DNA from 2 places in the Arthrobacter sp. 05L45_2 genome. Region 1 is predicted to be linked to the other one. Evidence: riboswitches for the same ligand, from Rfam matches in the RefSeq annotation. Region 1 holds a riboswitch; the other holds the start of a gene.
What was found. A riboswitch is a leader RNA that binds a small molecule or an ion and turns the genes downstream of it on or off. The one in region 1 is predicted to bind S-adenosylmethionine.
Positions count from the first base shown of each region.

Region 2: another riboswitch for S-adenosylmethionine. It lies ahead of AC1DHD_RS04040 (bifunctional o-acetylhomoserine/o-acetylserine sulfhydrylase); the one in region 1 lies ahead of AC1DHD_RS00075 (aminotransferase class V-fold PLP-dependent enzyme).

Region 1 is NZ_JBFTNO010000001.1:10,602-14,651, reverse strand. Features, by position in the region: gene rsgA (ribosome small subunit-dependent GTPase A) at 1-977, shown strand, start outside; gene hisN (histidinol-phosphatase) at 1,047-1,859, shown strand; SAM riboswitch class IV at 1,949-2,062, shown strand; gene AC1DHD_RS00075 (aminotransferase class V-fold PLP-dependent enzyme) at 2,096-3,526, shown strand; gene AC1DHD_RS00070 (class I SAM-dependent methyltransferase) at 3,611-4,050, shown strand, end outside.
Region 2 is NZ_JBFTNO010000028.1:5,220-14,284, forward strand. Features, by position in the region: gene hutI (imidazolonepropionase) at 1-1,040, shown strand, start outside; gene AC1DHD_RS04015 (phenylacetate--CoA ligase family protein) at 1,066-2,526, shown strand; gene AC1DHD_RS04020 (histidine phosphatase family protein) at 2,462-3,118, opposite strand; gene AC1DHD_RS04025 (CPBP family intramembrane glutamic endopeptidase) at 3,199-3,984, shown strand; gene AC1DHD_RS04030 (isopenicillin N synthase family dioxygenase) at 4,135-5,148, shown strand; gene AC1DHD_RS04035 (VOC family protein) at 5,253-5,891, opposite strand; SAM riboswitch class IV at 6,043-6,158, shown strand; gene AC1DHD_RS04040 (bifunctional o-acetylhomoserine/o-acetylserine sulfhydrylase) at 6,219-7,535, shown strand; SAM riboswitch class IV at 7,619-7,734, shown strand; gene metX (homoserine O-acetyltransferase MetX) at 7,746-8,918, shown strand.

The DNA.
Region 1 (4,050 bases):
GCTACACCGCCGTCGTCGACGAAGGCAGCAGCGGCGAACGGAAGATCATTGCCGCCCGGGCCCGGGAACTGCGCCGCAATCCCGTGGTGGCCGGCGACTTCGTCTCCCTGGTCGGTGACGTCAGCGGTGAGGCCGACACGCTGGCCCGCCTGGTCAAAATCCAGGACCGCCGGACCCTGCTGCGGCGCAGCGCCGACGACACGGACCCAATCGAACGCGCCGTCGTCGCCAATGCCGACCAGCTGGTGGTGGTGGTCGCCGCCGCCAACCCGGAGCCCCGCACCGGGTTCATCGACCGTGCCCTCGTGGCGGCCTACGACGCCGGCATCGAACCGCTGCTCCTGGTCACCAAAGCGGACGTCAAGGACCCCGCCGAGCTGCTCGCCAACTATCAGCACCTCGACTTCCCCGTCATCATTTCCAAGACGGCCGACTCGGCCGCCTCGGGCATCGACGCCCGCTCGGACGACGGCCTGTCCGCCCGGCTGGACAAGAACGCGGTCTCGCAGCTGCGCGGGTACCTCGACGGCAAGGTCACCGTCATGCTGGGCCATTCCGGCGTCGGCAAATCCACCATGGTCAACGCGCTCACAGGGGCCGAACGTGCCACCGGCGGCGTCAACGCCGTGACCGGACGCGGCCGCCACACCTCCTCCTCCGCCCTGGCGCTGAAGGTCAACGACGCGCCCGCCGGCAGCTGGATCATCGACACCCCCGGCATCCGTTCCTTCGGCCTGGCCCACGTGGACCCGGACCGGATCCTGCGTTCGTTCCCCGACCTGGAGCCGGGCACCGCGGACTGCGAACGGGGCTGCAAGCACGACGCCACCGCCGTTAACTGCGGCGTGGACGCCTGGGTGCAGGGCGGCCACGCCGGACCGTCCGGCCCTGCGCGCCTTGCCTCCCTGCGCCGGCTCCTCGGCACGGATCCGCGCATGGAAGCACAGGAAACCAAGGAGCTGGGCAGCGTCTCCTAACAGGGTCCGCCCGGCCGGCAGCGACGTGGCCTCCCGGTCCCGGGAGCTTTTTGACGGTAGCTTGGAGGCATGAGCCAACCCGCTTCGAGCTACAACGATGACCTGCGCCTCGCCCATGTACTGGCAGATTCCGTAGATTCCCAGACCATGAGCCGCTTCAAGGCGCTCGACCTTCGGATCGAAACGAAGCCGGACCTCACCCCCGTCACTGACGCCGACAAGTCCGCCGAGGAAGCCATCCGCGGCCAGCTGTCCCGCTCCCGGCCGCGCGACGCGGTCCTGGGCGAGGAGTTCGGCAGCTCCGGCCACGGCTCCCGCCGCTGGATCATCGACCCCATCGACGGAACCAAGAACTTCGTCCGCGGCGTCCCCGTCTGGGCCACCCTGATCGCCCTCGTGGACGAGGGCGAGCCGGTGGTCGGCGTCGTCAGCGCCCCGGCCCTGGGCAAGCGCTGGTGGGCTGCCAAGGGCGCCGGCGCCTACATGGGCCGGTCCCTGGCCGCCGCCACCCGGCTTAAAGTCTCCAACGTCTCGCGCCTCGAAGACGCCTCGCTGTCCTACTCGAGCCTGGGCGGCTGGAAGCAGCGCGGCAATCTCGACGAATTCCTCGGCCTCACCGAGGAAGTCTGGCGCACCCGCGCATACGGCGACTTCTGGTCTTACTGCCTGGTGGCCGAGGGTGCCGTGGACATCGCCTGCGAACCCGAGCTCAACCTTTACGACATGGCGGCGCTGGTCCCGATCGTGACCGAGGCCGGCGGGCGATTCACCTCCCTCGAAGGCGAGGATGGCCCGTTCGGCGGGAACGCGCTCGCAACGAACTCCATCCTGCATTCGGAAGTCCTCAAGCGCCTTAACCCCGGCCTCGACGACCTCCTCTAGCCCGCTCCGCGGCAGGCAGCCGTAACACAACGCTTCACATTCCGGACCTCCCTTTCCCGGGCGGCACGCCATGTCCTAGGCTCGAACCAGGTCACGAGTGCCAGCGCTAAACCCCGGTTTGCTGGCCGGCAACCCTCCATTCGCGGCGGGGTGCCCCGGGTGACGACCTGGCCGGTCCGGAGCGGACCCGGCAAGCGCGGATCCCCTGTGAGCGGGGTCCTTTCAAGCGAGGTCCCATGACGACTGCCACCATTTCCACCCACCCCACCTCTTCCGCCGGCGCCCAGGAGCCGGCCGACACACGGTTCAACGCCGCCCGCAGGCCGCTGTCCGCCGTGTCCGGCGCCGAAATCCAAGCGCCGCTGATTCAGGGCGGCCACGTCCGCTACGCCAACCTGGACTACGGCGCATCGGCGCCGGCCCTGTCCGTGGTCTCCGCCTACCTCAACGAGATCCTGCCGTACTACGCCAGCGTCCACCGCGGCGCAGGCTACGCCTCGCAGCTCAGCACCTCGGTCTACGAAAACGCCCGGAACATTGTCCGAGGCTTTGTGGGCGGCCGTGCGGACGACTCGGTGATCTTCACCCGGAACACCACCGACTCCCTGAATCTCCTGGCCGGTTGCCTCCCGGCGGTTGACGGACGCCCTACGGGCGAGGTGCTCTACCTCGACATCGAACACCACGCCAACCTGCTGCCCTGGCAGAACGTCCCGCACCGCAGTGTGGTCGCGGCCCCCACCCTGGCCGGCACCGTGGCGCGGCTCCGCCAGGAACTCGCCCGCGGCGGGGTGAGCCTGCTCGCCGTCACCGGCGCGTCCAACGTCACCGGCGAGATCCTGCCCATCGGCGAGCTCGCCGCCCTGGCGCACGAGTTCGGCGCCCGGATCGCCGTCGACGCCGCCCAACTGGCCCCGCACCGCAGGATCAACATCAGCGCGGACGACGTCGACTACCTCGCGTTCTCCGGCCACAAGCTCTACGCCCCGTTCGGCGCCGGGGTGCTGGTGGGCCGCCCGGACTGGCTCGACGCCGGAACCCCGCACCTGGCCGGAGGCGGCGCCGTGCGGGACGCGAGGCTCGACTCCGTCAGCTGGACCACGGGACCGGCGCGCCACGAGGGCGGCTCCCCGAACGTGCTGGGGGCCGCTGCCCTGGCCCGGGCCAGCCAGGTCATCGAGGCGCTCGACGACGCGCAGTGGCACGCCCACGAAGACGCCATCCGGTCCTTCCTGGTGGAGGGACTGCAACGGATCGACGGCGTGAGCGTCCACCACATTTTCGAGGACACCGCCGCCGGTAACGGGCCCGGGACGATCGGCGTGGTCAACTTCTCCGTGGCCGGGTACGACGCCGGCCTGGTCGCCGCCTACCTCTCAGCGGAGCATGGCATCGGCCTGCGCGACGGCCGGTTCTGCGCCCACCCGCTGCTGAAACGGCTGGGCCTGCCGGCCGGGTCACTCCGTGCCAGTTTTGGCCTCGGGTCCCGCCTCGACGACGCCCAGCGGCTCCTGGCCGGGCTGCAGGAGCTCCGGCGCAACGGGCTCGGCTGGGACTACGTGGTGGACGCGGGCCGCTGGGTTCCGGCCAACGACACCCGCAGCTATCCGCACTGGGCACCCAACACCCCGGGCACGGCCGGCGCGGCGCCCTGCACGCTGGACTGACACCAGCGCCGGCCACAAGCGCCGGGCCCCCGCGTGCGGTAAATTCGGTAGGTACCAAATTCGAGCTGCCGGAGGAGACGACACGTGGCACGCGGGGGCCCAAAACTGCAGCACCAGCGGCGGCAGGAGCTCGGCCAAAGCTTCCGGGACGGCGGGGAACACTACGACCGGGTGCGGCCCGGCTACCCTGCTGATTCCGCCGACTGGCTGATACCCGCCGGAGCCAGCGACGCCGCCGACCTCGGCGCCGGGACGGGCAAGTTCACGGCGCTGCTGGTCCGGCGCGGCCTCCGGACCGTGGCCATCGACCCGTCAACGGACATGCTGGAACAACTGCGCGCATCATTGCCCGGAGTCGCCGCCGTCGAGGGAACCGCCGAACGTACCGGCTTGCCGGCGGACGCCTTCGACCTCGTCACCGTGGCCCAGGCCTGGCACTGGTGCGATCCCCTGCTGGCCAGCACCGAGGCCGCGCGGATCCTGCGCCCGCACGGGGTCCTCGGCCTGATCTGGAACCAGCTCGA
Region 2 (9,065 bases), on a different contig from region 1:
CCGGCTGGGTGGATTCGCACACCCACCTGGTGTTCGCCGGCGACCGGACGGCGGAGTTCGAGGCGCGGATGGCGGGGGAAAGCTACAGCGCCGGCGGCATTGCCGTCACCACCGGCGCCACCCGGAGCACCGGCGACTTCGACCTCACCCGGCTGGCGCTGGGCCGCGTCGCCGAAGCCGTCGCCCAGGGCACCACCTACCTCGAGACCAAAACCGGGTATGGCCTGGACGCGGACAACGAGGCCCGCAGCGCCCGGATCGCCTCGACCGTCGCGGACGAGGTGACGTACCTGGGCGCGCACCTGGTCCCGGACGGGATGGACGCGGACGAGTACACGGACCTGGTCTGCGGTCCCATGCTTGCCGCGGTCCGGCCGTACGTGCGCTGGGCCGACGTCTTTTGCGAGCAGGGTGCCTTCACCGAGGAGCAGTCCCGTCGGGTCCTCCAAGCCGCCCGGGAAGCCGGGCTCGGCCTGCGGGTACACGGCAACCAGCTCGGCGAGGGCCCGGGGGTGCGCCTGGCGGTCGAGTTCGGGGCCTCGAGTGTGGACCACGTGAACTACCTCTCCGGAACGGACATCGACGCCCTGGCCGGCAGCTGGTCCGGCTGGGACCCGGCTGCCGGCGCCGGCCGCCGCGGCACCGTCGCAACCTGCCTGCCGGCCTGCGACCTGTCCACCCGGCAGCCGCTGGCCCCCGGACGGGAACTGCTCGACGCCGGGGTCCAGCTGGCCCTCGCCTCCAACTGCAACCCCGGAACGTCATACACGAGCTCAATGGCATTTTGCGTGACCACCGCCGTGTTGCAGATGCGGCTCAGCGTGCACGAGGCCGTCCGGGCGGCCACCTACGGCGGGGCGCTGGCCCTGGGCCGGGAGTCCGGAAACGACGCCGACGGCCAGCGTGCGGTCGGTTCCCTCGCGGTCGGGCACCGGGCAGACCTGCACCTGCTCAACGCCCCCTCCGCCACCCACCTGGCCTACCGGCCGGGCATGCCGCTCACCCACGCGGTCTGGCGAGCCGGAGTCCGCGCCCGCTGACGCACCAGCACACAGGAGGCACCCCATGGCCGGGTTCGCGAGGGAGCTGGGCATCATGCTCGATCTGCTGCGGGCCACCCGCGGCGGACCGCAAGCGCTGGCCCGGCGCCGCGACACCCGGCTCAACGCCCTGGTCCGGCACGCCAGGACGTGCTCGCCGTACTACCGGGAGCTGTACCGCGGCCTCCCGGCCGGGGACGCCGCACTTGGTGACCTGCCACCGGTCACCAAGCAGCAGCTGATGTCCCGCTTCGACGACTGGGTGACCGACCCCGCCATCACCCGGGCCGGCCTGGAAGCCTTCGTCGCCGATCCGGCCCTGGTGGGCAGCCTCTACCGCGGTCAGTACCTGGCCTGCACCAGCTCGGGAACCACCGGACACCCGGGACTGTTTGTGCACGACCCCGCGGCCGTAGCGTGTTACCGGGCGCAGGGCGTCCGCGCGCTGGCGAGCACCGCGGGCCGTCGCGGCCTCCTCCCGCTGCTGCTCCGGGTGCTGCGCCGCGGCGTCCGCACCGCCGTCGTAGTGGGTACCGGCGGCCATTTCGCCGGCGCCGTCTGGCTGGAGGCCGAACGCCGCCGCAGCCGGGGCCGACGCCGGGCCTTCCGCCTGTTCCCGGTGCAGCAGCCGCTGCAGCAACTGGTACAGTCCCTCAACGACTTCAACCCCGCCCTCCTGGTGGGCTACCCCAGTGCCCTGGAACTGCTCGCCGCGGAACAGGACGCCGGCCGGCTGCGCATTAATCCGGTCCTCGTGGAGTTCAGCGGGGAGTCCGCCGGGGAGCCGGAGCGGCTGGCCGCGTCGCTGGGTGCCCGGGTCCACAACGTCTATGCCGCCTCCGAATTCAGCCCCATCGCGCTGGACTGTCCCGCCGGCTGGCTGCATGTCAACAGCGACTGGGTGATCCTGGAACCGGTGGACAGAGACTACCGGCCCACGCCGCCGGGGGAGGCCTCCCACACGGTGCTGCTGACCAACCTCGCCAACCGCGTCCAGCCGCTGATCCGCTACGACCTCGGCGACTCGGTGGTCGCCAGGCCCGGCCCCTGCAGCTGCGGCAACCCGCTGCCCGCCATCCGGGTGGCCGGCCGGCGCGACGACGTCCTGCACTTCGCGGATGCCGGCGGCCGCACGGTCAGCGTCCTGCCGCTGGCCATCACCACCCCTATCGATGATGCCCCGGGTGTGCACCGCTGCCAGCTGGTGCAGACCGGTCCGGAGTCCCTCCGGGTGCGGCTGCTGCTCGAACCGGGTGCCGCGCCGGAGCCGGTGTGGCAGGATGTCACGGCGAAGCTTGCCGCGTTCCTGGCTGGCCAGGGCCTGCCCGACGTGGCGCTGGTCCAGGCGGACGAGCCGCCGGAGCAGCACGGGCCAAGCGGAAAGTTCCACCAGGTCATCGGGCTGAAAACCGCCGTCGTGCCTAAAAGACCATCGGGGGAGCGTCCAGCACGGTCTCATCCACCCGGCGGTCCTCCCACTGGCTGAACGGCTTGTCGAGCTCGTACTTGCCCGCCCCGGTGCGCAGCAGGGTCCTGATCTCGGCGTTGTCCGGGTTGTTCAAGGACTCGAAGTACTCCACTGACCAGTGGAACCAGCGCATGCAGAACAGCCGCATGGTCAGGCCGTGGGTGACGAACAGGGCGTTCGGCGCGTACGTGGGCTTGGACCAGTGCCGGTACAGCGTCTCCATGAACGAGGAGATCCGGTCGTAGACGTCCGAGCCGGATTCACCCTCCCGGAACCGGTAGAAGAAGTGCCCGTACGCGTTGCGGAGCTCTTTCTGGTCCTCGATGTCGCCGGCGATCTGGAAGTTGGCCCAGTCCTGCTCCCGCAGCCGCGGCTCCTCGATCACGCGTTCCACCAGGGAACCGAGGCGCAGCGCCTCCAGGGTCTGGTAGGCCCGCAGGTAGGGGGAGACGTAGACGCAGACCTTCTGCCCGTCCAGCTGGTGCCGCAGCTGCCCGCCCGCAGCCACTGCCTGCTCCACGCCGAGCTCGGTCAGCGGGATCCGGTAATCGGGCACCCGGTTATAGATCGAGGTGTCGGCGTTGGCGGCAGACTGGCCATGCCGGATCATGATGATTTTCCCGGGCGCACTCACAGGCCTAGCATAGGCGCGTGCAGCCAACTCCCGGCAACGGCAGGCAAGATAGGAGCATGTTGGTTCCCTCCCGCCGCCGGCTGCGGCTCGAAGTCTGGATTGTCCTGGGCCTGTCCCTGGGGCAGTCGGCGGTGTACTCGGTGGTGCAGCTGCTGGACAAGCTGACCCGGGCGCCGCTGGCCCAGGGCACATCCACGCTGAACCGGTCGCAGAGCAGCCGGGAATATTTCGACCTCACGTATCAGCTCCTGGACATCATCTTCGCCCTGGTGCCGGTTGCCCTGGTGATCTATTTCCTGACCGAGCTCCGGCCAACGGTCGCGGCCGCCGGGGCCGGGAGCACCGGCACGTCGGCGTTCCGGAAGCTGGGCTTCAATTTCGCCCGCCCGGGCAAGGACCTGCTGCACGGCATCGGGCTCTTCGCCCTCATCGGCGTCCCGTCGCTGGGGCTCTACGCCGCCGGCCGGGCTTTGGGCATTACGACGGCGATCATCCCCAGCGCGCTCGACTCCTACTGGTGGACCGTGCCGGTCCTGATCCTCTCCGCGATCCGGCACGGCATCGTGGAGGAAGTGATTGTGGTGGGGTACCTGCTGGACCGGTTCGGAAAGTTCGGCTGGAGTATGCCGCTGGCCATCTTCGCCAGCTCCATGCTCCGCGGCAGCTACCACCTGTACCAGGGCTTCGGCCCCTTCATTGGCAACGCGGTCATGGGCGTCATATTCGCCCTCATCTACACGCGGACACGGCGGGTAATGCCGCTCGTGATCGCCCACGCGCTGCTCGACATCGTCGCATTCGTCGGGTTCAGCCTCTTCGGGAAAGCCATCGGCCTGGGCTGAGTCAGCAGGGTCACCCCGCCGGGGTTCCGGCCTGTGGGCGGAAAATGTCTTATTTCGACACAGGACTCATCAGGACAGGGCCCCAGTCCGTAACATTGGAGCTATTCCAGGCTTCGGCTTGCTAAATACGCTGCAAAGGACTAGGTCATCTTGTCGCTTGAATCATTGCCCATTTTGGATTTCTCGCTTCTGGCTGCGGGCCCCGAAGAGGCCGCACGGTTCCGGAACGATTTGCGCGATGCCATGCGCGAGGTCGGCTTCATCTACCTCTCCGGCCACGGCGTCCCCCAGGAACTCACCGATGCCATGCTGGACGTCTCCCGGCGCTTCTTTGCCCTCCCCGAGGACCAGAAGCTCGCCATCGAGAACGTCCACAGCCCGCAGTTCCGCGGCTACACCCGCGTGGGCGGCGAGATCACCGACGGCGCCGTCGACTGGCGCGAGCAGATCGACATCGGCGTTGAGCGCGACGCCGTGGAGCCCGGGCCCGGCGTCGCCGACTACTGGCGGCTGGAGGGGCCCAACCTGTGGCCCGACGGACTGCCCGACATGCAGGAGGTTGTGACCGAATGGACCGATCGCCTGAGTGAAATTTCGCTTTCCCTGCTCCGGGCCCTCGCCGTCTCGCTCGGAGCGCCCGAGGACACCTTCGACGCCGCATTTGCCGCGCGGGCCTTCCCGCTGCTGAAGATAGTGCGGTACCCGGGGGAGTCCGATCCGGAGCCCAAGCAGGGTGTGGGATCCCACCGCGACGGCGGGGTCCTGACCCTGCTCCTGGTCGAGCCCGGGAAGGGCGGCCTGCAGGTCGAATACCAGGGCAGATGGATCGACGCGCCCCAGGTGCCCGGCACGTTCGTCGTCAACATCGGCGAGATGCTCGAGCTGGCCACCAACGGGTACCTCAAGGCCACGCTGCACCGGGTGATTTCGCCCCTGCGCGGCACCGACCGGATCTCCCTGCCGTTCTTCTATAACCCGGCCCTGGACGCCACCATGCCCCGGCTGGCCGTCAGCCCGGAATTCCAGGCCCAGGCCCGCGGACTGTCCGTGGACCCCACCAACAGTCCGATCCTGGAGACCTATGGTGACAACGCCCTCCGCTACCGGCTGCGGGCACACCCCAACGTGGTGGAAGTGCACCACCCGGACCTGCTGAAGGCCTGAGACGGGACCAGCAGACGGGACCAGCGGCTTAAAGGAATTCGGCCGCCGGCGGTGGGTGGCATCATTGGCACCCGCTGCTGGCGGCCGAAGTGTAGGGGAAACCGTCAGATAGTGACGGCGCCGGAATCCGTTTCGAACGTGACGGAGAGGATCCCAGGCGTCCCGTGCGGGGCCAGCCAGTTCACGTCCACGTCCTCCAGCGGCTTGCCCACCGGTTCACCCAGCCACTCGGTGACCCGCTCGGCCGAACCCGCGATGGTGAGCGCAGACATCTTGACGCTGCTCTCGTAGGCGTTGGACGGGTGCAGCGCGGGATCGCCTTCCCACTTGAGCATGTAGGGCACCTGCGGGTCGGCGATCAGGCCGAGGATGCCGATCTGCTTCCAGACCAGTTCCCGTCCGTCAGGGAACTTGCGGTTGCCGTTGACGGCCGCGCGGCCCAGGCGTTCCTCGAACGGGCCGAGGTCGTCGACCTCGACGCACCAGCCCATCCAGCCCCCGCCGGCCGCCGAGCGTGCCCGGACGGCCTGGCCGAAGGGTGCCTTGTCCGACGCCGGGTGGTCCAGGACCTCCACGACCTCAAGGTACTTGTGCCCGGCGAGCGGAATGATCATGTTGCGGGTCCCGAACCGGGGGTGGACTCCGCCCTTGACGGCCTCGACCCCAAGGGCCGAAGCGATACGTTCGGTGGTGGCAGCCAGGCCATCCTGTTCACAGGCGTAAGAGACGTGATCCATGCGCATGCCATCATCTTGGCACTTTGTGATGGAGCTCTCAGCTTAGGGTGTCCTAACCCAGGTGGGATGTCCTTTTCCGAGCCCTGCGCACGCCGTCGTTCTTCATTTTCGTCACAAACCTATCCTGCCGCCGGGACCGCTTCCTAGACTGAATCCAGGTCATGAGCGCCAGCATCAAGCCCCGGCTTGCTGGCCGGCAACCCTCCAAACGCGGCGGGGTGCCCCGGGTGAAGACCTGGCCCACCGGCGCCCGCCGGCGGGCAAGCGCGGCTGCCAGCGCCGTCCCGGCCCCGAGGCCGGAGTCGGGCTGCGCCCGTAACAAGGAGCACTCCGATGTCCAACGCCTGGTCCTTTGAAACCCGCCAGATCCACGCCGGCCAGGAGCCGGACGCTGCCACCGGCGCCCGGTCACTGCCTATCTACCAGACGACGTCGTTCGTCTTCCCCAGCGCCGAAAGCGCCGCCAACCGCTTCGCGCTCGCCGAACTCGCGCCCATCTACACCCGGATCGGGAACCCCACCCAGGACGCCGTCGAACAGCGGGTGGCCAGCCTGGAAGGCGGCCTTGGGGCGCTCCTGCTCAGTTCCGGCCAGGCCGCCGAGACCTTCGCGATCCTCAACATCGCCGAGGCAGGCGACCACGTGGTGGCCAGTCCCAGCCTGTACGGCGGAACTTACAACCTGCTGGCCCACTCGCTGAAGAAGTTCGGCATCGAAGTAACCTTCGTCGAGGACCCCGACAATCTGGACCAGTGGCGGGACGCCGTGCGGCCGAATACCAAACTGTTCTTCGGCGAGGTGGTCTCCAACCCCCGCCAGGACGTGCTGGACATCGAGGGTATCGCGGACGTGGCCCACCAGGCCGGCGTCCCGCTGATCGTGGACAACACGCTTTCCACGCCGTACCTGATCCGTCCGATCGAATGGGGTGCCGACATTGTGGTCCACTCGGCCACCAAGTACCTCGGCGGTCACGGTGCGGCGATCGCTGGCGTGATCGTCGACTCCGGCAACTTCGACTTCGGCAAGGACCCGGACCGCTATCCGGGCTTCAACACCCCGGATCCCACTTACAACGGCCTCGTCTACGCCCGGGACCTGGGGGCGGACGGGGCACTGGGCGCGAACCTGTCCTATATCCTCAAGGCCCGCGTCCAGCTGCTGCGCGATCTCGGCTCCGCCGTCTCGCCGTTCAACGCCTTCCTGATCGCCCAGGGCATCGAAACCCTGAGCCTGCGCGTGGAGCGGCATGTCGCCAACGCCACCCGCGTGGCCGAATGGCTGGAGGCCAGGGACGACGTCGAATCCGTCGCCTACGCCGGGCTGCCGTCCAGCCCCTGGTTCGAGCGCGGCCGCAAGTACGGGCCGAAGGGAACCGGCGCCGTCGTRGCCTTCAACCTCGCCGGGGGAGCGGAGGCCGGCAAGCGGTTCGTCGATGCCCTGGAACTGCACTCCCACGTGGCGAACATCGGTGACGTGCGTTCCCTGGTCATCCACCCGGCGTCGACCACCCACAGCCAGCTCTCGCCGGAGCAGCAGGCGGTGGCCGGCGTCAATCCCGGGCTGGTCCGGCTCTCGGTGGGCCTCGAGCACATCGACGACATCCTCGCCGACCTCGACGCCGGTTTCCGGGCCGCGAAGGACGCCTGAGGGGCGGCGGCGCCGGGGTCTGGCTGTCACACAGCCGTCACAATCTTCGCGCTGGCGCCGCCGGCTTTCGTAGAATCAAGGCAGGTCATGAGTGCCAGTGACAGCCCCGGCTTGCTGGCCGGCAACRCTCCTTCTGCGGCGGGGTGCCCCGGGTGAAGACCTGGCCTGCCGGTCAGCTGACGGCGGGCAAGCGCGAAGTTAGGTCCTCACATGACGATTGCCGTCACCCGCACGAGTGTACCCGAAAACCAATCCTCCGCCAGCGCTGTACCGGCCGGCGCTGACCCGGATGGCACTGTCCCGGATGGCACTGTGCAGCTCGTGCAGGTGGGGTCGCTGGTCCTTGAATCCGGGGCCACCCTTCCCGACGTCACCCTCGCCTACGAATCGTGGGGGACGCTCAATGCGGACGCATCCAATGCGGTGCTGATCCAGCACGCCCTCACCGGCGACACCCATGTCACCCGCGGCGCCGGGGCCGAACCGGGGTGGTGGGAGCAGCTGGCCGGCCCCGGGGCGCCGGTGGACACGGACAAGTACTTCGTCGTCTCCATCAACATCCTCGGCGGCTGCTACGGCTCCACCGGGCCCTCCACCGCCGCGCCGGACGGGCGGCCCTGGGGCTCGCGGTTTCCGCTGGTCACCCTCCGGGACAGCACAGCGGCCGAGGCCCGGCTCGCCGACGCTCTCGGGATCGACAGCTGGTACGCCGTGCTGGGCGGTTCGCTCGGCGGTGCCAGGGCACTCGAATGGGCGGTCAGCTACCCGGAACGGGTGCGTCGGTGCGCCGTGATTTCCGTCGGTGCCAGCAGCACCGCCGAGCAGATCGCTTTCGCTCAGGCCCAGACCCTGGCCATCCGGCAGGACCCCAACTTCAAGGGCGGGGACTACTACGGCGGTCCGGAGCCCGACGCCGGCCTGGCGCTGGCCCGGCGGATCGCGCACATCACCTACCGCTCCGCGGCCGAGCTCGACGGGCGCTTCGGGCGGAACGCCCAGGCCGCCGAGGCCCCGCTCGGCGCAGGGTCGCTGGCTGGCCGCGGCCGCTACCAGGTTGAGAGCTACCTGGACCACCAGGGCAACAAGCTGGTGCGCCGCTTCGACGCCAACAGCTATATCGCCATCACGGAGGCGCTGATGAGCCACGACGTCACCCGCGGCCGGGGAAGCCTGGAGCAGGCCGTTTCCCGCGCCACGGCAGCCTTCTTCGTGGCCGCCGTGGACTCGGACCGGCTGTACTTCCCGGCCCAGTCCCGGGAACTCGCCGAGGCCCTGCCGGGGGACGTGCCGCTGCATGTCATCGAGGCCCCGATCGGCCACGACGGCTTCCTGACCGAGATCGGCCAGCTCGGGGACCGGCTCCGGAGCGACTTCTTCGCGTAGCCCACCCTTCAGCGTGTGCATTTTTGCAGACGCCCTCTGCGCGATTAGTTGTTGAGCCTGCCGCGTTCCGGGACCATACTCGTGGAGAATGACGCCGTGTGTCCCAACTCACACACGCGTTGTCAACTTAATGGTCCACAGGGTGTC